4 regions of the Ectopseudomonas mendocina genome follow, and region 4 is predicted to be linked to each of the others. Evidence: predicted binding sites of a transcription regulator. Region 4 holds the regulator's gene; each other region holds the start of a gene.

Region 1 (5,878 bases), 320 kb from region 4:
TTGATCGCCGGCTGGAAGCGCCTTGGCGAAGCGCCAAAACCCTATACGGCCGGCAGTTGGGGCCCCATGGCCTCGGTGGTCTTGATCACTCGCGACGGGAGGAGCTGGTATGGCGATCTCTGAACTGAAGCTGCCCGAAGGCGTGCTTGCCCATGATCACGCCAGTGCGCAGGCGCTGGCGGATGCGCTGGCCTTGCAGGTGGCTGAGGCCTTGCGCCAGGCCATCGCCACGAGTGGTCGGGCGACTCTGGTGGTCTCTGGCGGGCGCAGCCCGATCGCCTTTTTCGAAGCCCTGGCTCAGCAGGAACTGCCCTGGGCACAGGTCGTGGTGAGCCTGGCCGACGAGCGCTGGGTACCGGTCAATCATGCCAGCAGCAACGAGGCGCTGGTGCGCCGCTATCTGCTCTGCGGGCTGGCTGCCGAGGCGCGTTTTCTCAGCCTCTATCAGGTCGCCGGCAACCTGCAGCAAGCCGCCGAACTGGCCGATGCGGCCTGCGCCGAGCTGGCGCCCATCGATGTGCTGGTGCTGGGCATGGGCGACGATGGCCATACGGCTTCGCTGTTCCCCGCCAGCCCCAATCTGGCCGAGGCGCTGCAGCCAGGCTGCGAGCGACGTGTATTACCGATGCAGGCGCCGAGCGAGCCGAGCCAACGCCTGACCCTGACGCTGCCGGTGCTGGCCAGTGCCCGTTTGCCGCTGCTGGCGATACAGGGCCAGGCCAAGCTGGCGACATTGGCCGAGGCGCTGGCGCCCGGCGATATCGCCCGTCTGCCGATTCGGGCCTTCCTGCATTCTCCTCTCGAAATCCATTGGTGCCCCTGATGACCAGCCCCGATCAGAGCCAGCGTGCGCGCATGGCCGAAAAAATCGCCGAGATCGACCGCATCTGCGCTCAGGCGCGGATCATGCCGGTGATCACCATTGCCCGTGAGGCGGATGTCCTGCCGCTGGCCGATGCGCTGGCTGCTGGCGGCCTGCACGTGCTGGAGATAACGCTGCGCTCCGAGCATGGTCTGGAGGCGATCCGCCGCCTGCGCCGTGAACGCCCCGAGCTCTGCGTCGGTGCCGGCACCGTGCTCGATGAGCAGATGCTGGCTGCGGCGACCGATGCCGGTGCGCAGTTCATCGTCACGCCGGGCAGCACCCGTGAGCTGCTGCTGGCCGCGCTGGACAATCCGTTGCCCCTGCTGCCCGGCGTCAGCAGCGCGTCGGAACTGATGATCGGTTATGCCCTCGGCTATCGCCGCTTCAAGCTGTTCCCGGCCGAAATATGCGGCGGCGTGGCAGCGCTCAAGGCGCTGGCCGGTCCTTTCGGTGGCGTGCGTTTCTGCCCCACTGGCGGCATCACCGTGGACAACCTGCAGCGTTACATGGAGCAGCCCAACGTCATGTGCGTCGGCGGCACCTGGATGTTCCAGCGTGACTGGGTCGAGCGCGGGGACTGGTCGCGTATCCGGCAGTGCAGCAGCGAGGCGTTGCAGCTACTGGCCTGAATGGCACTGCGTGGTGGCCTCTGGCCATTGGCGCGACAAAAGGATTTAACCACTGTGCCGTGTTGGTCGCCTTGATCGTCTGCTGACCCCGTGCTGGCTTCAACAAAAACAATTCTCCAGCGAAACCTGAAATATCCGCAGTTGGAGAATGTTTATGAACACCTGGTTCGCCAATCTTGGCGTCACCCGCAAGCTAGCGCTTGGCTTCGGCCTGGTGCTGGCACTGACCCTGGTTCTCGCCAGCGTTTCCTGGAACAGCATGGGCAGTCTGATTCAGCGCAGCGACTGGACGGCGGACATCAGCCACCTCAACAACCTGCTCAGCGAGCTGCGGGTCAATCGCCTGCGTTACATGCTGGACGATGGCGACGAGAAAATTGCCGAGCAGGTGCAGAAGTCGCTGTCCGACTACAGCACTGCCCATGCCGATGTGCGCAGCCGTTTCCGCAGTGAGGAAAACGTGCGTCTGCTGGCGCAGCAGGCCGAGCAGATCGAGCTTTATCAGCAGTCTTTCAGCCGTATGGTCGAGGCCTATCGCCAGGCGCGCGCCGCCCGTGAAGCAATGGGCGTGCAGGCGCGCAAGGCGTTCGCCGACCTGGAGAGCCTCTACAGCGTCGTGCAGCAGATGAGCGAATACGATGAGCGCCGTCCTGGTCGTTATCAGGCTGTGCGTGACGTGCGTGAAAACCTGCAACTGACGCGTTACGAAGTGCGCGGCTACACGGCCAATCCCAATGCGCAGACCGAGCAACTGGTGACCGCCCAGGTCGAGCGCGCGGTGAAGAGCATCGATGAGCTGGCCGCGGCTTTCGCCGGCGAGCAGAGCGCGGCCATCGATACCGTGCGCGGTGGTCTGGATGACTATCGGCTGGCGGTGCAGCGTTTTCGTCAGGCCAACGACACCATCGTTGCCGCGCGCGTCGAGCTGACCCAGCAGGGCTACGAGATCGTCAGGCTGAGCGAGGCGCTGGCGCAGGTTCAGATCGACCGACGCGACAGCGAAACCGCTGCCGCGCGTAGCCTGCAGATCATCACCACGCTGCTGGCACTGGCACTGGGCGTGTTCTCGGCCAGGGTCATCACCCGTCAGATCACCCGCCCGCTGAGCGACACCCTGGTGGTGGTCGAGCGCATCGCTTCGGGCGATCTCACGGCACTGCCGCCAACCACACGGCGCGACGAGTTGGGCATGTTGCAACAGGGTGTGCAGCGCATGGGTGATACCTTGCGCCAGCTGATCAGTGGCATTCGCGACAGCGTCAGCCAGATTGCCAGCGCTGCCGAGGAGCTTTCGGCCGTGACCGAGCAGACCAGTGCCGGAGTCAACAGCCAGAAGCTGGAGACCGATCAGGTGGCTACCGCCATGCAGGAAATGTCCGCCACCGTGCAGGAGGTGGCGCGCAACGCCGAACAGGCCTCGCTGGCTGCTTCGGATGCGGATCGTGAAGCGCATCAGGGCGATCAGGTGGTGGCCGAGGCCATCGAGCAGATCGAGGAGCTGGCGCAAGAAATGGCGCGCTCCACCGACGCCATGAACCTGCTGCAGCAGGAGAGCGACAAGATCGGCAGCGTCATGGACGTGATCAAGGCGGTTGCCGACCAGACCAACCTGCTGGCGCTCAATGCCGCCATCGAGGCGGCGCGTGCCGGTGAGGCCGGTCGTGGTTTCGCCGTGGTCGCGGACGAGGTGCGCGGTCTGGCGCGGCGCACCCAGCAGTCCACCGAGGAAATCGAAACCCTGATCGCTGCCCTGCAGCGCGGCACCCATCAGGTGGCCAGCGTCATGCAGGAAAGCCGCAGCCTCACCGAGGGCAGCGTGGCCCTGGCGCGCAAGGCCGGTGATGCGCTGGGCGTGATCAACCACAAGGTGTCCAACATCCAGTCGATGAACCAGCAGATCGCCGCTGCTGCCGAGCAGCAGGGCGCGGTGGCCGAGGAAATCGGCCGCAGTGTGCTGAACGTGCGCGACGTTGCCGAACAGACCGCTACCGCCAGTGACGAGACGGCCAAATCCTCGGCCGAGCTGGCGCGCCTGGGCAACCAGCTGCAATCGATGGTCAGCCGCTTCCGCGTCTGATCCGAGTTGGATTCGGTGCGCACGGCGCACCCTACGAGGATTACGGTTCCGTAGGGTGCGCCGTGCGCAGCGGGTCATTCGCCATATTCGCCATCGTCCACTTTGGTATTACCGCCCCAGTTCGCTGGATATACCCCCTTTCTCACCAGCCGATGGAAGCTCGACCACGGCCAGTCCTCTACTCGATGCACCAGGCCATGGCGTACCGGATTGAAATGCAGGTAATCCAGATGCCGGGAGTAGTCCTCCTCATCGCGAATGCGGTGTTCCCAGAAGCGCCGCTGCCAAAGGCCTGATTCGCGGCGCAGGTTACGGCTCAGGCTGACTGTTCCCGGCATGGTCACGGCCTGCGAGGTCAGGCGTTTGATCATCGACCAACGCAGGCCGAAGTCAGCATCACCCTGTGGTAGACGCCAGAGACAATGCAGGTGATCGGGCAGGAGCACCCAGCCTTCGATAGAGAAGGGATATTGGCTTCGTACCTGCTCGATGGCACGCCTTAGAGCTGCGCGCAGCGGTGCATCGGTCAATGTGCTGTGGCATTGGTGGCTGATCAGCGTGAAGAAATAGCAGGCGCCCGCGTCGCGAGCTCGGCGGTAGTTGGACATTCCCTGTCTCCTGAAGTCTTGCCGGCAGATTCAGGATAGTCGGCGGTGCGCACGGCGCACCCTACGTGATCGCGCGGTTTCGTAAGGTGCGCTGTGCGCACCGAGAATATTTCAGCGTGCCTGTCGATTCGTCCGTCGCCTGTTCGACTACTGCATAGAACCCCGACCTGGGTTCACTGTCAGCCGTAGGGAGCTATCCTGCGTGCGACGTCGACTCGAACAAGGAGAAAGGCGATGCGTTTCATGGTGATTGTCAAAGCGACTGCGGATTCCGAGGCTGGTCTGATGCCCTCCGAGGAGCTGCTCACGGCCATGGGCCTTTATAACGAGGAGCTGGCGGCCGCTGGTGTGATTCAGGCAGCCGAGGGCCTGCACCCGAGCGCGAAGGGCGCGCGGGTGCGCTTCTCCGGGGCGCAGCGCACGGTGATCGATGGCCCGTTCATGGAAACCAAGGAGTTGGTGGCCGGTTTCTGGATCTTTCAGGTCGAGTCGTTGCAGGCCTGCATCGACTGGGTCAAGCGTTGCCCCAACCCGATGCCTGGCGAGTCCGATATCGAGATTCGGCAGATTTTCGAAGCCGAGGATTTCGGCGCCGAGTTCACCCCCGAGTTGCGTGAGCAGGAAGAACGTATCCGCGCGCGCATGAGCAGTGACAGTCAAGGAGAGTAGCGATGAAGATACATGCCTATCTGATGTTCGACGGCCAGTGCGAGGATGCCTTCAACTTCTACGCCGAGCTGCTGGGCGGCAAGCTGGAGCTGATGCGCTTCGGCGAAAGCCCGGATGCCAGTGAGGTGCCGCCGGAGTTTCACGACCGAGTGATGCATGTCTGCCTGACTACCGGCGACCAGATTCTGATGGCTTCCGACACCATCCCGCAGTATCCGCACCAAGGCATCAAGGGCTGCTCCATATCTCTGCAGGTGGACAATGTGCCCGAAGCCGAGCGCCTGTACGAGGCGTTGTCGGCCGGTGGCGAGGTGCAGATGGAATTGCAGTCCACCTTCTGGGCGACCCGTTTTGCCATGCTCACCGACCGCTTCGGTGTGCCGTGGATGATCAATTGCGTGATCGATAGTCAGGAGGGGTGAGCCCGTTCCATCCCTCGTCATTATCCATTCGCCCGCTTTGGTGCGCGCGGCGCACCCTGCAAGTGGTTTGGATATGTCGCGGCTGAAGCCGCTCCTACCGAGCAGATGAGCACCGTAGGAGTGGCTGGGCGGCATTGCGTTTCAGCTTGCCAGCGTCAGTGGCTCGGGCTCTTCCTGCACCTGCACGCCTGAGAGGAAATCTTCGCCCCAGCGGCGTATGTCGTTGTAGCAGACGATGTCGAACAGCTCGCGCAGGCGCGCCTGGGCTTCGCTCTTGGGCAGGTTCAGCGCCAGGTAGCAGGTGTGCGCCAGGTCGGCCGGGTCGTGCGGGTTGGTCAGCAGGGCGCCCTTGAGCTCGGCCGCTGCGCCGGCGAATTCCGACAGCACCAGCACGCCGCGTCCGCCGAGCAGGCCTTGCGCTGCGACGAATTCCTTGGCCACCAGGTTGAGGCCGTCGCGTAGCGGGGTGATCCACATGACGTCGGCCATGGCGTACCAGGCGCTGACTTCCTCGAACGGCAGGCTGCGGAAGAAGAATTGCAGCGGTGTCCAGCCGATGCGGGCGAAGCGGCCGTTGATGCGGCCGACTGCCTGTTCGATCTGGCTTT
Region 2 (5,878 bases), 2.8 Mb from region 4:
GCCCTCGACGATCCCGGTGCTGGAGGCCTTGCGGGCGCGACGCGAACACCCCTCAGCACTGGTGCGAGAGCACGTCGAATGGGCGCTGGATCGGCATGGCGCCCCGTAGCCCGGATGCAATCCGGGGATTAGGTGAGCCGTGGCCCCGGATTCCATCCGGGCTACCCGTTCAGCCTCCAGCGCTCTTTTATCGGCCGTTCAGACCTTGAGGAAGTGCTCGCGGTAGTGGCGAAGCTCGGCGATGGACTCACGAATGTCGTCCAGCGCCTGGTGCGTGGCGGTTTTCTGGAAGCTGTCCTTGACCTCTGGCGCCCACATGCCGGCGAGAATCTTCAGCGTCGACACATCCAGATAGCGATAGTGGAAATAAGCTTCCAGAGCTGGCATGTACTTGTAGAGGAAACGACGATCCTGGCCGATGCTGTTACCGCAGATCGGCGATTTGCCCTTCGGCACCCACTGCTCGAGGAAGGCGATGGTCTGCGCTTCGGCCGCTGCCGTGTCGATACGACTCTCACGCACGCGTTGGGTCAGGCCACTCTGGCCATGGGTGCGGGTATTCCACTCATCCATGCCAGCCAGGGCCTCATCGCTCTGGTGAACGGCGATGACCGGGCCTTCGGCCAACACGTTCAACTCGCTATCGGTGACGATAGTGGCCATTTCGATGATCACATCGCGCTCTGGCTCCAGACCGGTCATTTCCAGGTCGATCCAGATCAGGTTGTTGGGGTTCTGCATGATGAAGGGCTCCTTGGCTCAGGCGCCAAGTCTAGCGGATATCCGCCCCCTTCATCTGCCAGAGCAACAATCGGGTCTGGCGCCCTTCGTTGACCTCGAACATCTGGTCGGCAGGCACTTCCGGAATCTCGAAGGTATTACTGATCAACCAGCTACCTGCACGCATCTCAGTGTGTGCCTTGGCCCAGAGCCGCGGCATCGGCACCGGCGAGAGAAAGCAGTAGACGACATCGAAGGTCGCCAGATCGACCTGCCACAGGCTCTGATAGCGAATGCTGCAATTTTCCTGCAGCAAGCAGCGCAACCAGGCGAAGACAAAGAGCAATGGCGCCGTTTCGACCCCGACGAACTGCCCACGCGGAAAACGTCGTGCGAGTTGCAGCAGCGTGCCTGCCGTCCCGCACCCCAGATCAACGAAACGCAGTGGCAACTCGCGCTCGCTCAAGCACTGCTGCAGGCGTTGCTGCGCTTTGCGACCACTCAAATAGAGGGGAACCTGTTCGCGCAGGCTGTTCCAGTTGACCAGGAGCAACAGCACGAAGCCCAAGAGGAACAGCCAGCCAGGCAATTCGGCGCGCTGCACCACGAGCAGAGCCGGCAGAAAAGCCAGGTTGATCCACAACCACCAGCGCGACAGGCCAAGCCGCCAGCCAATCCCCGCAGCCAGAACGCCCTGCAAGAGAGCCACCGACAGCAACGACATGCGCCAGGGCAGCAATGCCAGCAAATACACCAGCACCACCACCAGGGCCACGGCCAGGCCTTGTGCCAACAAGGCACGCAACACCGGTAACCGCAGTACCGCTCTTTCCTCGCTTATCGCCATTCCCAGTCTCTGCTGCTGGCAGCCGAATGGCCGCCGAGCGCTCATGCTAAACTCGCCGCGATCAACTCTCCACCACCCCGGAAACCCCATGGCCAAACGCCAACTCAATCGCCGCCAGAACTGGCGGATCGAAAAGATTCAGGGCGAGCGCGCCGCCCGCGCCGCCAAGCGCGAGTCACGGGCGATGGAAGCATTGGAAGGCGGAGACCTGGGGCCGGAGCAGACCGGCCTGGTGATCGCTCACTTCGGCGTCCAGGTTGAAATCGAAGGCCTGCAGGGCGAACTGGCCGGGCAGATATTCCGCTGCCATTTGCGCGCCAACCTGCCGGCGCTGGTCACTGGTGATCAGGTGGTCTGGCGTCCCGGCAATCAGGGCGACGGTGTGATCGTCGCGCAACTGCCGAGAACCAGCGAGCTATGTCGGCCCGACATGCGTGGCCAGCTCAAACCGGTCGCCGCCAACGTCGACCAGATCGTCATTGTCTTTGCCCCACTGCCCGAACCGCACGCCAATCTGATCGACCGTTATCTGGTGGCCGCCGAGCACGCCGGTATTCATCCCTTGCTGCTGCTGAACAAAGCCGACCTGATCGACGAACAGAATCAGGGGGCGCTCGATGCGCTGCTCAAGGTCTATCGCCAACTGGGCTATCCACTGCTGGAGGTTTCGGCCCATCAGGGCGATGGCATGGAGCAGTTGAAGCAACGCCTGGACGGCAATGTCAGCGTATTCGTTGGCCAGTCCGGCGTGGGCAAGTCATCGCTGGTCAACGGGTTGCTGCCCGGCGTCGATACCCGCGTCGGCGCCCTGTCGGAGCTGACCGGCAAGGGCACGCACACCACCACCACGGCGCGACTATTCCACTTCCCGGGCGGCGGCCAGTTGATCGATTCGCCCGGCATCCGCGAATTCGGCCTGGGCCATGTCAGCCGTGATGATGTGGAGGCGGGTTTCATCGAGTTCCACGACCTGCTCGGTCGCTGCCGCTTTCGCGACTGCAAGCACGACCGCGAGCCTGGCTGTGCGCTGCTACAAGCTCTGGAAGATGGCCGCGTGCAGCCTCAACGCATGGCCAGCTACCGGCACATCCTCGCCAGCCTGCCGGAAGACGATTACTGATTGTTCAGTTGATCGAGCTGCAGAGCGCCATCTTCGAAGATATTCAGACGCTGGCGCACCTGGTCGGCTGGTAGCGGGTCGCCTGGCGCACCGTTCGGTGCCTGACCGTTCGGCGCCTGGGCGGCAGGCGGCGCATCCGATGCAGCCGGAGCGGCCGCACCTTCGTCAGCTCCCTGTTCACCCTCGATGGCGCGCTGGGCCTTCTTGGTCAGCACGATGATGTCGATACGCCGATTGACCGGATTGAGCGGGTCTTCGCGATCGAACAGCGCCGACGAGGCATAGCCCACTACCCGCGCCACCTGGTCTTCGGAATAGCCGCCCGCGATCAGCGTACGCCGCGCCGCATTGGCGCGGTTGGCCGACAACTCCCAGTTGCCGAAATCACCGCGCCCCACGAAGGGCTTGGCATCGGTATGGCCGCTGATGCTGATCTTGTTCGGCACCGCGCGAATGGTATCGGCCATGGCCAGCAGGATGTCTTCGAAATAAGGCTGCAACTCGGCGCTGCCGAGGGCGAACATCGGTCGGTTCTCGGCATCCATGATCTGGATGCGCAAACCATCCTGGGTGATCTCGAACAGGATCTGGTCCTTGAAACGCTGCAGTTGCGGATTCTCCTCGACCTTGTTCTGCAACTCCTGCAGCAGCAACTCCAGGCGTTCGCGCTCCATCTTGTCCGCCAGGGTCTCGACCATGTCGGAGCTGATGTTGACTTCATCCGGCTGGCTTTCAGGCGTTTCCGACATATCCGGGTTCAGCGTGCGCTCGGGAGCCGGCGTCGGCGTGCCGCCCAGATCGATGGCATAGGGGCTGGCACTTTCGGTAAAACCAACGGGATCCTGGAAATAACCGGAAATGGCGCGTTTCTGCTCCGGCGTAGCCGAAGACATCAGCCACATCACCAGGAAGAACGCCATCATCGCGGTGGCAAAGTCGGCGAACGCGATCTTCCAGGCACCGCCATGATGCCCGCCAGCGCTCTTCTTGACCCGCTTGACGATGATGGGTTGGTTGTTTTCCATGATTCAGCGACTCGGCTCAGTTGCCACGCATGGCCTGCTCGAGCTCGCTGAAGCTCGGCCGGTGCGCCGGATAGAGCACCTTGCGGCCGAACTCCACCGCCAGGCTCGGCGGCATGCCCGAGGCCGAAGCGACCAGGGTCGCCTTGATCGCTTCATAGAGGTTCAGTTCCTCCTTGGCATCATGCTCCAGCGCGCCCGACAGCGGGCCGAAGAAGCCATAAGAGGCGAGAATCCCGAGGAAGGTACCGACCAGTGCGGTACCCACTTTCTCACCGATCTGCGCGTTGTCCGCCTCGGCCAGAATCGACATGGTGATCACGATGCCCAGTACCGCCGCAACGATACCCATCGCCGGCATGCCGTCGGCGACCTTGGCGACCGCATGAGCCGGGTGCTCGACTTCCTCCTTGAGGCTGGCTAGCTCCATGTCGAACAGCCCTTCCAGTTCATGCGGTGCCATGTTGCCGGACGACATGATGCGCAGGTAATCACAGATGAACGCGGTCATTCGCGCATCTTTGAGTACGCCTGGATACTTGCTGAAGATCGGACTGGCGTTAGGATCCTCGACATCTGCCTCGATGGCCATCATGCCTTCGCGGCGACTCTTGTTGAGGATTTCGTACAGAAGCTTGAGCACTTCGAGGTAATAAGCATGGGTGAAACGACTGCCAAACATGCTCAGCGACTTTTTAAATACCGTCATGAACATGCTGCCGGGGTTTGCCTGCAGGAATGCACCCAGCGCCGCACCGCCGATAATCATCACTTCGAAGGGGTGCACCAATGCCATCAGCTTTCCGCCCGAAAGCATGAACCCGCCGAATACGCAGCCAAAGACGACAATGATGCCTATGATTTTTGCCATGAAAGAGACGCTTGCAGAGCCTAGAGGATGGGTTATTAAAAACAACCCTTCTAATTATCGGAACTTATACGCCAGACTATAGCCAGTTATGGTCAAAAGCCAGTTCGACTCGAGCCAATATGTCGACGTCAAAGTCTCTACCACGCACTCTGGATGCCTGGTTACAACAACTGGGCAAGTTGCCACTGCCAATCGAGCAGCAACAACACTTGCGCCTGCGTCGCATCCTTGCCGACAGCCGCCGCACCTGGCGCGAAATTGCCGAGGCGATCGAACTGAGCCCCTCCTTCGCCCTGCAGGTATTGCGCGAAGCCAATCAGTCAGGCAATAGCCTCAGCGACCCGGCCGAAAGCGTCGAAACAGCCTTGTCGCGCCTAGGGCTGAGCCGTTGCGAGGCGCTACTGAACCAGGCGCCAGCCCTGCCCGAGCACGAAATCCCCCTGGCATTCCGGCAAATCCTGTTGATCAGCCAGCATGCCAGCCAACAGGCCCGTGGCCTGTTTGGAGCACGCCTGGCACGCCTGTGGAATGAGCTGCACGGTTGTAGCCTGCTGTTTCTCGCGCCGATCTGGCCGCTACTGTGCGCACACCCTCAGCTTTTCGAGGCATGGGAGCAGCGCGTTCTGCTCAAGGGTGAACGCCCGGCGAAGGTCGAAAAGGAGTTGCTCGGCGTTCCGCTGATCCAACTGTGCGTCAAGCTGGCCGAGCGTTGGCGCCTACCGGAATGGATCGTGCGAGGCTACCGCCTGCTGGAGCGTGATCGTCGCCAGTTGGTCAAGGCGCTGCACATCGCCCGCGACAACGAACACCCGCTGCATCAGCAGCAGATGCTCGATGCCGATACACCGCTGCGCCACTGGCTGACACAACCGAGCAACTGCGTATTGCTGGCCAACGGCCTGGCCGTGTCCGCCCACCATGCCTGGAATACCGACCACAGCCTGCGCTGGCAAAGACTCACCGGCCTCTACCTGCAGCTCCCCTTGAGCGAGCTACAACAGGAAGTCCACCAACACGCGGTCAGCAGCGCCCGCCTGATCCATGACAACGCACTCTGGCATCCAGCGCAGGCCCTGATCTGGCCATGGGACGCCCATCGTCTGACGCCTGCCGTTAACGTGGCGCCGCCGCCCAAACGCGATGACCTCGCCGCCTGGCGCCAGCACTGTGCTCGTCTGCTCGAAGAGCCCAGCAGCTTCACCAACGTCCCGCAATTGACTGCATGCGCGCGCGATGCCCTGCAAGCTTGCGGCCTCAGGCGCATCCTGTTGCTGCTTGCCGATCGCCTGCATAGCCGA
Region 3 (5,878 bases), 910 kb from region 4:
GTTGATGATCGAGATGATGGTGAAGGGCAGGGCGACGATCACGTGGCTGATCACGAAGGCCAGCAGCGTGCCGGTGTAGCCAAGCTTGAGGAACAGCGCGTAGACGGCCACGGCGATGATCACCAGCGGCACTATCATCGGCAGGGTGAACAGCGCGTACAGCAGCTCACGGCCCGGGAACTTGCCGCGCACCAGGGCGAAGGCGCAGGGCAGGCCCAGGGCCAGCGCGCAGACGGTGGTCAGCAGGGCGACCTTGAGGCTGGTGTAGGCGGCCTGCATCCAGTCGGGGTTGGAGAAGAACTGTTCGTACCATTTCAGCGTCCAGCCCGGTGGCGGGAATACCAGCCACTGCGAGGAGCCGAACGACAACAGCACGATGAAGACGATGGGCAGCAGCAGGAATGCGGCGATCGCACCTGTCGTCAGGAACAGGCCCGCCCGCAGGCGTGGCCCCATGGCATTCGGTGAAAGCAGCATGGCTTACCTCGCGGTACTGGAGGCGACCGGGGATTCCGGTTGCAGCTTCAGGTAGGCGTAGAACAGCAGCAGGGTGATGGCGATCAGCAACGCGGCGGCGGCGCTGGCCAGGCCCCAGTTGAGGAAGGACTGCACCTGCTGGATGATGAATTCCGGCAGCATCATGTTCTGTGCACCGCCGAGCAGTGCCGGGGTGACGTAGTAACCCAGCGACATCACGAAGACCATCAGCCCGCCGGAGAACAGGCCCGGTCGGCACAGTGGCAGGAACACCCGGAAGAAGTTGGTCCACGGGCTGGCGCCGCAGATCGAGCCAGCCTGCAGCACCATCGGGTCGATGGCGCTCATGGTGGCCTGCAGCGGCAGCACGATGAACGGAATCATGATGTAGCTCATGCCGATCACCACGCCGGTCAGGTTGTGCACCATCTCCAGCGGTTGATCGGTCAGCCCGAGCCACATCAGGATCGAATTGATCACTCCCGAGCCCTGCAGCAGCACCAGCCAGGCATAGGTGCGCGCCAGCAGGCTGGTCCACATCGACAGCAGAACGATGCTCAGCAGCCAGCGGCCCCAGCCGCGTGGCACCAGGGTGATCACCCAGGCCAGCGGAAAGCCCAGCAGCACGCTGATCAGGGTAACCAGGCCGGCGACCGTGAAGGTGTTGAGCAACACCCGCGAATAGGCCGAGTTGGCGAACAACGCTTCATAGTTGGCCAACCCTGGCTCGGGCTCCAGCACGCCGCGCAGCAGCAACCCGACCAGCGGGGCGATGAAGCACAGCATCAGGAACAGCAGGGCTGGAACCAGGGGCGTGAACCCACGCCAGCGCAGCAAGCGAGCCGGGCGGCTTGCGCCGCCGGCGGATGACGAGGTCAACGGCACGGCGGCTGCTTTCATTTGACCAGCCACTCGTTCCAACGCGCGGCGATCTCGTTCCCGTGCTCGGCCCAGTAGGCGAAGTCCAGGGTCACCTGCTCGGATGCATGGGCAGTCGGTAGGCTGGGGGCCAGCTCAGGCTCCAGCTGGCTGACCGAGTCGAGGTTGACCGGCGCGTAGGCAGTCAGGTTGGCGAATTCGGCCTGGCCGGCGGCGCCACTGGCGGCGGCCAGGAACTTCATGGCCGCATCCTTGTTCTTGGCGCCCTTGGGAATGACCAGGAAATCGGCCATAACCAGGTTCTGTTTCCAGCTCACGCCCACCGAGGCGCCTTCCTGTTCCAGTGCGTGGATGCGGCCGTTCCAGAACTGACCCAGGCTGACTTCGCCGGAGGCGAGCAGTTGCTGCGACTGGGCGCCGCCACCCCACCAGACAATGTCCTTCTTGATGCTGTCGAGCTTCTTGAAGGCGCGGTCGAGGTCGAGCGGGTAGAGCTTGTCGGGCGTTACGCCATCGGCCAGCAAGGCCAGTTCCAGTACGCCGGGGCTCGGCCACTTGTACAGGGCGCGCTTGCCGGGGTAGGTGGCGGTGTCGAACAGCGCTGACCAATCCTGCGGCTGCTTGTCACCCAGGCGATGTGCGTTGTAACCGAGCACGAAGGAGAAGAAGAAGGAGCCGACGCCGTGGTCGGAGACGAAGCGCGGGTCTATGCGGTCGCGCTGGATCACGCTGAAGTCGAGGGGTTCGAGCAGACCTTCGCGTGCGGCGCGCAGGGCGAAGTCGGCCTCGACGTCGACCACGTCCCACTGCACGTTGCCGCTGTCGACCATGGCCTTGAGCTTGCCGTAGTCGGTGGGGCCGTCCTGCAGCACCTTGATCCCGGTTTCCTGGGTGAAGGGTTCGGCCCAGGCGCTCTTCTGCGCGTCTTGAGTGGTACCGCCCCAACTGACGAAGCTGAGGCTATCGCTGGCCGTGGCGGCCGTGGCGGCCAGGCCCATGATCGTGGCGCCGATGACCGTGGTTAACGTCTTCTTGAACACCATCTTGCTTGCCCTCGTTTGTTGTGTTTTTACGCAAGCGGGCGATTGTTCACGCCCGCCTTCAGGGAGCAGTGACCCCATCTCGGGGTGTGTTAAGTCTGGCCGTGGCAGGGGCTTTCTTGGCGTTGTGCGGGTACGTCTGCCAGGTTATCGGCCTATGGAATATCATATTATGGTATTCCAAAAAATATGCAAGCGGCCTTCCGCTTGATCACGCCATGCACCGTGCGCAATAACAGTCCTCGGAAGCCCTTAAGTTATTGGTTTTCAGGCCGATTTATATACGTGAGCATTCGCTCGCGCGTCCTTTCCCGACCTTTCTGCCTAGGAGCTCATAATGAGCTGGCTCGACAACGCCAAACTGGCGACCAAACTGATTTCTGCTTTCGTTCTTTCTGCCTTGATCACGTTGATCATCGGCGCCTTGGGTAGCAATGGCATCGGCCAGCTATCGAACGCACTGCAGCTGGTGTTCTCCAACAATTTGGTATCCGTGGCCAAGGTCAACAACGTCAACTCGTCGCTCGTGGCGCAGCAGCGCGATCTCTATCGCCTGCTCAGTCTGACGGTAGCCCAGGAGCCGCAGTCTGCTCGTGATCAGGTCATCGACAGCCTGCGAGTAAGCGGCCAGGAAGCGGCCAAGGATTTTGCCGACTATCGCGCCACGCTTCTGGCGGATGACGAGCGTGTTGCCGGCGACAAGATGGAGCGCGACTGGCCCACCTACAACGCGACGGTGGCCCGCGTTCTGCAACTGCTGGATCAAGGGCAGACCAACGAAGCCAGCGGGCTCATCAATGGTGATCTGCGTCAGCAGTTCACTGCGCTGAGCGAGAATCTGGCGATCATCATCGACTCCAACAACCGGCAGGCATCGGAAGGGGCACAGGCCGCCAAGGCACTGGAAAGCTCGGCCAACATGATGCTTTACGCTGGTGTGATCATTGCCTTCGTGCTGGCCCTCGGCCTGGGCTTGCTGATCACCCGCAATGTCGCCGCGCCCATCGCCGCTGCGGTGGTCAGCGCGCAGCGTGTGGCCGAGGGTGACCTGACCGTGCAGATCGACAGCGCTCGCCAGGACGAAGCGGGTCAGCTGCTGCGTGCCCTGGGCAGCATGCAGGGCAGCCTGCGTCGTACCCTGCAGGAGATTGCCGGGGCGGCCGACCAGCTGGCCTCGGCTGCCGAGGAACTGAGTGCGGTGACCGATGAGAGCACCCGCGGTCTGGTACGGCAGAACGACGAGATCCAGCAGGCTGCCACAGCGGTCAACGAGATGACAGTGGCCGTTGAAGAGGTGGCGCGCAACGCCGTCTCCACTTCCGAAGCTTCGCGCGGTGCCAATCAGGAGGCCGAGGGTGGGCGTGATCGCGCCCGCGAAGCGGCGCAGGCCGTCAATGGCATGGTGCGTGAGCTGGGTGCTTCCAGCTCGACCGTGCAGACCCTGGCCGAGCAGGTGCGCAACATCGGCAACGTGGTCGACGTGATTCGTGGTATCGCCGAGCAGACCAACCTGCTGGCGCTCAACGCGGCCATCGAGGCCGCGCGTGCAGGTGAGCAGGGCCGTGGCTTCGCCGTGGTAGCCGACGAAGTGCGTGCTCTGGCGGCGCGTACGCAGACGTCCACTGGCGAGATCGAGTCGATCATCGGCACCGTGCAGAGCACGGCCGAGCAGGCCGTTCGTTCCATGGGGCAGAGTCAGGAACTGGCGCAGAATACCCAGAGCCTGGCACAGCAGGCCGGCGAAGCGCTGGAGCGCATCACTCAGGCCGTCGCCGGGATCAACGAGCGCAACCTGGTGATCGCCAGCGCCGCTGAAGAGCAGGCCCAGGTGGCACGGGAGGTGGATCGCAATCTGGTGAACATCCAGGAACTGTCGACCCAGACAGCCGCCGGTGCCAATCAGACCAGTGCCTCCAGTCAGGACCTGTCGCGCCTGGCCGTGTCCTTCAATCAGATGGTGGCACGCTTCAGGCTGTAATCGGCTCGAAGGGGAGGCTTTCCACGACCTCCAGGTCATAGCCGGTCAGGCCCGCGTACTTCAGTGGCGGGCCCAGATGGCGCAGTTTGCCGACGCCCAGATCCTGCAGGATCTGGGCACCGGTACCGACTTCGGAATAGATGCGTGACTGCGAGCGGCTGAACTGCTTGCGTGGTTGCGTCAGCTGCGGCACGCGCTCGAGCAGCGCCTGCGAGGATTCGTTGTTGGCCAGCACCACCACCACGCCGTGGCCGGTTTCGGCGACTTTCTGCAGGGCCGCCCACAGCGTCCAGTTCTGCGGGCCGTTGTACTCGGCACCGACCAGATCGCGCAGCGGGTCGATCACATGGACGCGTACCAGAGTAGACTGATCGCGCTGAATATCGCCCATGACCATGGCCATGTGCACGCCGCCTTCGATGCGATCCTCAAAGGTGACCAGGCGGAAGGTGCCATGCACCGTCGGCAGCTCGCGCTCGCCAATGCGCTCGACCGTGTGTTCGGTGCTCAGCCGGTAATGGATGAGGTCGGCGATGGTGCCGATCTTGATGCCATGCTTGGCCGCAAAGGCTTCCAGCTCCGGCCGACGGGCCATGCTGCCGTCATCGTTCATCACCTCTACGATCACCGAGGCCGGGCTGAAACCGGCCAGGCGTGCCAGATCACAACCCGCCTCGGTGTGCCCGGCGCGGGTCAGCACGCCACCTTCACGGGCGCGCAAGGGGAAGATGTGCCCCGGTTGCACCAGGTCATCGGCTACGGCGCCGGGGGCGACGGCGGTGAGCACCGTATGGCAGCGGTCGGCCGCCGAGATACCGGTGGTCACGCCTTGCGCCGCTTCGATGGAGATGGTGAACGCCGTGCTGTAGGCGCTGCCGTTGGCAGGCACCATCTGTTCGAGGCCGAGGCGCTGGCAGTGTTCTTCCGTCAGGGTCAGGCAGATCAGACCGCGGGCTTCGCGGGCCATGAAATTGATCGCGGCGGGCGTGCACCGTTCGGCGGCCAGCAGCAGGTCGCCTTCGTTCTCGCGATCTTCGTCATCGACCAGCAGCACCATCTTGCCCTGGCGGTAATCTTCGATGATCTCTTCGATGGAATTGAACGGCATGGCAGGCACCTGATGGAGTAGGGTATTGTGTTTATTGGTATACCATAATACGCATTGCTCGCAAATTACGGAGGTGAAGATGAAGGGGTACTGGATCGCGCATGTGGATGTGACGGATGCGCAGCAATACGCTGAATACACCCGCCGCGCGCCGGCTGCGTTCGCCTTGTATGGCGGGCGCTTCCTGGCCCGTGGCGGGCGTTCGCAGGCGCTGGAAGGGCGCGAGACGCCGCAGCGCAGTGTGGTCATCGAGTTCGATTCCTACGAACAGGCGCTGGTCTGCTACCGCTCGGCCGAATACCAGGACGCCTGCGTGCATCGTCAGGGCGTGGCGAACGCAGAGGTGATCATCGTCGAGGGGATCGAGGCGTAGTCCGGAATGCATCCAGGCTGCGT
Region 4 (5,878 bases):
CGGGGTTTCCACACCGTGGTCGACGGCATTACGTACCAAGTGCACCAGTGGGTCGGCGAGCGCCTCGACCAGGTTCTTGTCGAGATCGGTTTCTTCACCCACCAGCTCGAGGTTGATTTCCTTCTTCAGGCTGCGCGCCAAATCGCGCACGAGGCGAGGGAAGCGACCGAAGACCTTCTTGATCGGCTGCATACGGGTCTTCATCACCGACGTCTGCAGATCCGCAGTCACCACGTCGAGGTTCGACACGGCCTTGGACATGGCCTCGTCGCCGCTGTTGAGCCCCAGGCGTACCAGGCGGTTACGCACCAGCACCAACTCGCCGACCATATTCATGATCTCGTCGAGGCGCGCGGTATCGACGCGCACGGTGGTCTCCGCCTCGCTCGCAGGCGCTGCCGCTTTGTCCACGGCCGGTGCTGGAGCAGCCGGGGTACGCGCAGCGGCAGGCTCGGCCTTGGCGGCGGGCTTGGGCGGAGCGACCTTGGCTGCAGCAGGCTTGGCTACCGCAGCAGGTGCCGGCGCCGGCTCGCTCGGAGGAACGAATTTGCCTTTGCCATGCAGCTGATCGAGCAGGGATTCGAACTCGTCATCGGTAATATCGTCACTGACCGGCGCAGCAGCTTCGGCAGTCGCGGCGACTGGAGCGGCCACTTCAGGTGCAGCGGAAAACTGGCCCTTGCCGTGCAACTGATCGAGCAGAGCCTCGAATTCGTCGTCGGTAATATCGTCCCCAGTCGGAGCTGCGGCCGGTACAGCCGCGACGGCAACGTCAGCCGAAGCCTCGACCGTGCCGGTGAACTGCCCCTTGCCATGCAACTGATCGAGCAGAGACTCGAACTCGTCGTCGGTAATTTCATCACCAGCCGCGACGTTTTCGCTTGCCGGCGCATCGCCCAGGGCATCGAGCAGTTGCTCGAACTCACTGTCGGTGATATCGCCAGGAGCGGCAGCCACAGCAACCGGCTCGGGCGCTGCTACAGGCTCAGGCTCACGTGCAGGAGCTGGAGCAGGAGCCGAATCGGCACCCGCCGGCTCAGCCAGGCGCGCCAATGCAGCCAGCAGCTCAGGAGAGGCAGGTGTCGGCTCGCGGCGCTCACGCACCTCGCCGAACATGCCATTGACAGCATCAAGAGCCTCGAGCACCACATCCATCAATTCCGAATCGACGCGACGCTCACCCTTGCGCAGGATGTCGAAGACGTTTTCGGCGATATGGCAGCACTCCACCAACTCATTGAGCTGGAGGAAGCCCGCTCCGCCCTTGACGGTATGGAAACCGCGAAAGATGGCGTTGAGCAGGTTCATGTCGTCCGGTCGGCTTTCCAGCTCGACTAATTGTTCGGACAACTGTTCGAGAATCTCGCCGGCCTCTACCAGGAAATCCTGGAGGATCTCTTCATCGGCGCCGAAGCTCATATTGTGTGCTCCTTAGAACCCTAGGCTGGACAGCAGGTCGTCGACATCGTCCTGGCTGGAGGCAACGTCATCACGCTTATCGGCATGAATCTGCGGACCTTCACCCCGCGATGGCTCTTTTAATTTTTCCTGTTCGGCGCGCAGCACTTCGTGATCGTGCTGAATACCGGCAAAACGGTCGACCTGACTGGCCATCAACATCAGCTTGAGCAGGTTGCTTTCCACCTCGGTCACCAGTTGGGTGACACGTTTGATCACTTGGCCAGTCAGATCCTGGTAGTCCTGCGCCAGCAAAATGTCGTTGAGATGGCTGGAGAGCTTGTTGCCATCACGCTCGCTGCGAGCGAGGAACAGTTCGATACGCTTGGCCAACTCACGAAAGCCATCGGCGCCCATTTCACGACGCATGAAACGGCCCCACTCAACGCTCAGACTCTGCGCCTCATCGCTCAGGTCATTGACCAGCGGCGCGCTCTGCTCCACCAGATCCATGGTGCGGTTGGCAGCCTTCTCGGTCATGGTGACCACATAATTCAGGCGTTCGGTGGCATCGGCGATCTGCGACAGCTCCTGGGCATGCGGCATACGCGGATCAAGCTGGAAATTGACAATGGCATTGTGCAGCTCACGGGTCAGCTTGCCGACCTCGTGATACAGGCCACGATCACGAACCTTGTTGAGCTCATTAATCAGTTGTACCGCGGCGCCGAAGTTGCCTTGTTCGAGGCTATCGACCAGATCGCGGGCGTTGCTTTTCAGGGTCGACTCAAGGTCACCCAGCGTGGAGTCATCGTGTTCCATAGCACCCTCGCGGCCGACATCAGCCGTTGACCCGCTCGAAGATCTTCTCGATCTTTTCCTTCAGCACCTGGGCAGTGAAGGGTTTGACCACATAGCCGTTCACACCGGCTTGGGCCGCCTCGATGATCTGATCGCGCTTGGCTTCGGCCGTCACCATCAACACCGGCAGGTGCTTCAGACGTTCGTCGGCGCGCACGGCACGTAGCAGGTCGATGCCGGTCATACCGGGCATGTTCCAGTCGGTCACCAGAAAGTCGAAGCTGCCGCTTTGCAGCATCGGCAGCGCCGAGGTGCCATCGTCGGCTTCTGCGGTGTTGGTGAAACCCAAATCCCGCAAGAGGTTCTTGATGATCCGTCGCATCGTCGAGAAATCGTCAACGATGAGGATTTTCATGTTCTTGTCCAAGTCGACCTCCGTACAGTCCCAAACGTATTGCGCTCGCAACCACGTCCTTTAATCATGAAACCGTTAACAGGCCGTTTAAGCCTGCGAATACGCTGTTCAGCCAGCGCGCCATTCACTTAGCCGCGAACGCAGACGCGCTGCGCACTGGCTATGCAACTGGCTGACGCGTGACTCGCTAACCCCCAGCACTTCGCCGATTTCTTTCAAGTTCAGTTCTTCGTCGTAATACAGCGCCAGCACGAGACGTTCACGCTCCGGCAAACCAGCGATGGCATCGGCCAAAGCCGCCTGGAAGCGTTCGTCTTCGAGGTCCCGCGAAGGTTCGAGGTGGGTGTGCCCGGCGTCTTCGTGCAACCCGCCATGCTCGCCGTCCTGCAACAGGTCGTCGAAGCTGAACAGGCGGCTGCCCAAAGTGTCGCCAAGAATGCCGTAGTAATCCTCCAGACTCAATTGGAGTTCGGCCGCAACTTCGTGATCTTTAGCGTCACGCCCCGTTCTGGCTTCAACAACACGAATCGCATCGCTGACCATACGGCTGTTGCGGTGTACCGAACGCGGCGCCCAATCCCCCTTGCGCACCTCATCGAGCATGGCACCACGAATACGGATACCGGCGAAGGTTTCGAAGCTGGCACCCTTGCTGGAGTCGTATTTGCGCGAGGCTTCGAGCAGGCCGATCATGCCGGCCTGGATCAGGTCATCGACCTGCACGCTGGCCGGCAGACGGGCCAATAAGTGATAGGCAATCCGCTTGACCAGCGGCGCATAGCGTTCGATCAGCTGATGCTGGGAATCCTGCGCCTGAGCCTTGTTGTACATACGAAGTCCAGAGGCTGCTGTCATACGGCCGAGTCTGCAGTCGGTTGATGCACCAGACGCTCGACGAAAAATTCCAGATGGCCACGGGGATTGGCCGGCAACGGCCAGGTGTCGACCTTCTGAGCTATCGCCTTGAACGCCAGGGCGCACTTGGATCGTGGGAAGGCTTCATAGACGGCACGCTGCTTCTGCACGGCTTTACGCACACACTCATCGTAGGGCACGGCACCGACATACTGCAGGGCGACATCGAGGAAACGATCCGTCACCTTGGTCAGCTTAGCAAAGAGATTGCGCCCTTCCTGCGGGCTGTGGGCCATGTTGGCCAACACGCGGAAGCGGCTGATACCGTGGTCACGATTGAGCAATTTGATCAGCGCGTAGGCGTCGGTGATCGAGGTCGGCTCATCGCACACCACTACGAGAATTTCCTGCGCCGCGCGAACGAAGCTGACCACCGCATCGCCAATACCGGCCGCAGTATCGATCACCAGTACGTCCAGGTTTTCGCTGATATCGCTGAATGCCTGGATCAGGCCGGCGTGCTGCATCGGCGTAAGACTGACCATGCTCTGCGTACCGGACGCCGCCGGCACGATACGGATGCCGCCCGGCCCCTGCAGCAGCACGTCACGCAGATCGCATTCACCTGCGATCACATCGGCCAGGGTGCGCTTGGGCGTCAGGCCCAACAGAACGTCGACGTTGGCCAGGCCAAGGTCAGCGTCCATCAGCATCACCCGACGGCCGAGATCGGCCAGGGCCATGGACAGATTGACCGACACGTTGGTCTTGCCGACGCCACCCTTGCCGCCAGTCACCGCAATCACCTGTACGGGATGCATACCCATGTTATTTCTACACCTTGTCTAACTTCGACTTGGCCATTTGGCCGTTCACTCCCGCCAACCACGCGGGAGGATGCACTGTTCTCGTCGCTTCAGCCGGCACGTGCCGGACTGTGGTATAGCCCGGCGAACATCTGCGCCATGGCATCTTCGCTCGGCTCCTCGGCGGCCTGCAAACCTACCGCGCGACTGACCAGTTGATGACTGCGCGGCACCTGCAGATCGTCCGGAATACGCGGCCCGTCCGTGACATAGGCTACCGGCAGATGCTGGCCTATAGCCAGACCTAAAACCTCGCCCAGGCTCGCCGCCTCGTCCAGTTTCGTCAGTATGCAGCCTGCCAGTCCACAACGCTTGTAACTATGGTAGGCCGCCTTGAGCACTTGGCTCTGACTTGTTGCAGCCAGAACCAGATAATTTTTCGCATTGATACGCGCCGAAGCCAGGCTTTCCAGTTGCAGACGCAGTGCGGGATCGTTACCCGGCAGGCCCGCAGTATCGACGAGCACCACACGCTTTTTCGCCAGCGGAGTCAGCGCCTGCAGCAACGACTGACCAGGATCGACCTGAGTCACCGATACCCCCAGGATACGCCCCAGGGTCTTGAGTTGCTCCTGCGCGCCAATACGGTAACTGTCCATGCTCACCAGAGCGACCTGCTGCGCGCCGTACTTAAGCACGTAACGCGCGGCCAGCTTGGCTAGGGTGGTGGTCTTGCCCATGCCAGCCGGGCCGACCAAGGCAATCACCCCGCCCTCCTCCAGCGGTTCTACCTTCGGCGTTCTGATCGCGTGGGCCAGGTGCGCCAGCAGCATGCGCCAGGCCTGACGCGGCTCGGCCACGCCTGCCACCTTGCTCAGCAGCGCCTGCGACAGCTCGGCAGACAGGCCCATGCGCTGCAGGCGACGCCACAGATTGGCTTGTTGCGGACGACGATTTTGCAGTTGGCCCCAGGCAATGGAGCCCAGTTGCACTTCGATCAGCTCACGCAGGCCGTGCAGCTCGAAACGCATGGCATCCAGCGCTCGGGGGTCGACAGCCGGCGTAGCAGGCACTGCGGCCTCGACCGGGCGCTGCGGCTTGACCGGAGTGGCCGGCAGCTCGGGGGCCAGCAGAGATTCGTTGGCGAACAGCTGACGATCCTTGCCGGCGTCCTGCTCGGCACGGGTGGCGAGCTCGGCCTGGGCACTGGCGATGCGCGCCTGGGTCTTGCGCAGCTCGGCCTCCAGCGCCGGGTTCGGGCGCACCGGAGCCGGCGTCACCTGATAGTCCAGCGCGGCAGTCAGCTCGACACCACCGGCCACGCGGCGGTTGCCGATGATCGCAGCATCGGCACCCAGCTCGTCACGCACCAGTTTCATGGCGGTTCGCATATCGGCGGCGAAGAAGCGTTTGACCTGCATGACCCTTTACCTCAGTTCTGGCCCACAGTGGCGACTATGGTGACCTGCTTGTTGTCCGGAATTTCCTGGTAGGCCAACACGTGCATGCTGGATACCGCCAACCGCGCGAAGCGCGACAGCATCGCCCGGATCGGGCCGGCCACCAGCAGAATCACCGGCTTGCCGAGCATTTCCTGGCGCTG

Evidence for each region. Region 4 encodes FliA, which starts transcription of late flagellar genes. Its sites were predicted from a motif close to CTAAAGTTTNNNNNNNNNNNGCCGNTAA; they were not measured.
Region 1: C7A17_RS19300 (methyl-accepting chemotaxis protein) is a predicted target of FliA. The motif match lies at 1,531-1,558, and genes of this name have one in related genera.
Region 2: motA (flagellar motor stator protein MotA) is a predicted target of FliA. The motif match lies at 4,635-4,662, and genes of this name have one in related genera.
Region 3: C7A17_RS24970 (methyl-accepting chemotaxis protein) is a predicted target of FliA. The motif match lies at 2,648-2,675, and genes of this name have one in related genera.

What each region holds. Positions count from the first base shown of each region.
Region 1 covers NZ_CP027657.1:4,142,009-4,147,886, forward strand. Annotated here, with positions in the region: gene zwf (glucose-6-phosphate dehydrogenase) at 1-123, shown strand, start outside; gene pgl (6-phosphogluconolactonase) at 110-823, shown strand; gene C7A17_RS19295 (bifunctional 4-hydroxy-2-oxoglutarate aldolase/2-dehydro-3-deoxy-phosphogluconate aldolase) at 823-1,494, shown strand; gene C7A17_RS19300 (methyl-accepting chemotaxis protein) at 1,649-3,571, shown strand; gene C7A17_RS19305 (REP-associated tyrosine transposase) at 3,646-4,179, opposite strand; gene C7A17_RS19310 (YciI family protein) at 4,414-4,848, shown strand; gene C7A17_RS19315 (VOC family protein) at 4,851-5,270, shown strand; gene ggpS (glucosylglycerol-phosphate synthase) at 5,412-5,878, opposite strand, start outside.
Region 2 covers NZ_CP027657.1:1,449,087-1,454,964, forward strand. Annotated here, with positions in the region: gene queG (tRNA epoxyqueuosine(34) reductase QueG) at 1-109, shown strand, start outside; gene orn (oligoribonuclease) at 199-741, opposite strand; gene C7A17_RS06765 (class I SAM-dependent methyltransferase) at 773-1,567, opposite strand; gene rsgA (small ribosomal subunit biogenesis GTPase RsgA) at 1,656-2,687, shown strand; gene motB (flagellar motor protein MotB) at 2,681-3,712, opposite strand; gene motA (flagellar motor stator protein MotA) at 3,729-4,580, opposite strand; gene C7A17_RS06785 (HDOD domain-containing protein) at 4,700-5,878, shown strand, end outside.
Region 3 covers NZ_CP027657.1:5,373,304-5,379,181, reverse strand. Annotated here, with positions in the region: gene C7A17_RS24985 (ABC transporter permease) at 1-477, opposite strand, end outside; gene C7A17_RS24980 (ABC transporter permease) at 481-1,389, opposite strand; gene C7A17_RS24975 (ABC transporter substrate-binding protein) at 1,374-2,399, opposite strand; gene C7A17_RS24970 (methyl-accepting chemotaxis protein) at 2,734-4,374, shown strand; gene ribBA (bifunctional 3,4-dihydroxy-2-butanone-4-phosphate synthase/GTP cyclohydrolase II) at 4,364-5,482, opposite strand; gene C7A17_RS24960 (DUF1330 domain-containing protein) at 5,562-5,855, shown strand.
Region 4 covers NZ_CP027657.1:4,465,756-4,471,633, reverse strand. Annotated here, with positions in the region: gene C7A17_RS20655 (chemotaxis protein CheA) at 1-1,419, opposite strand, end outside; gene C7A17_RS20650 (protein phosphatase CheZ) at 1,432-2,220, opposite strand; gene C7A17_RS20645 (chemotaxis response regulator CheY) at 2,240-2,614, opposite strand; gene fliA (RNA polymerase sigma factor FliA) at 2,723-3,469, opposite strand; gene fleN (flagellar synthesis regulator FleN) at 3,466-4,296, opposite strand; gene flhF (flagellar biosynthesis protein FlhF) at 4,386-5,696, opposite strand; gene flhA (flagellar biosynthesis protein FlhA) at 5,708-5,878, opposite strand, start outside.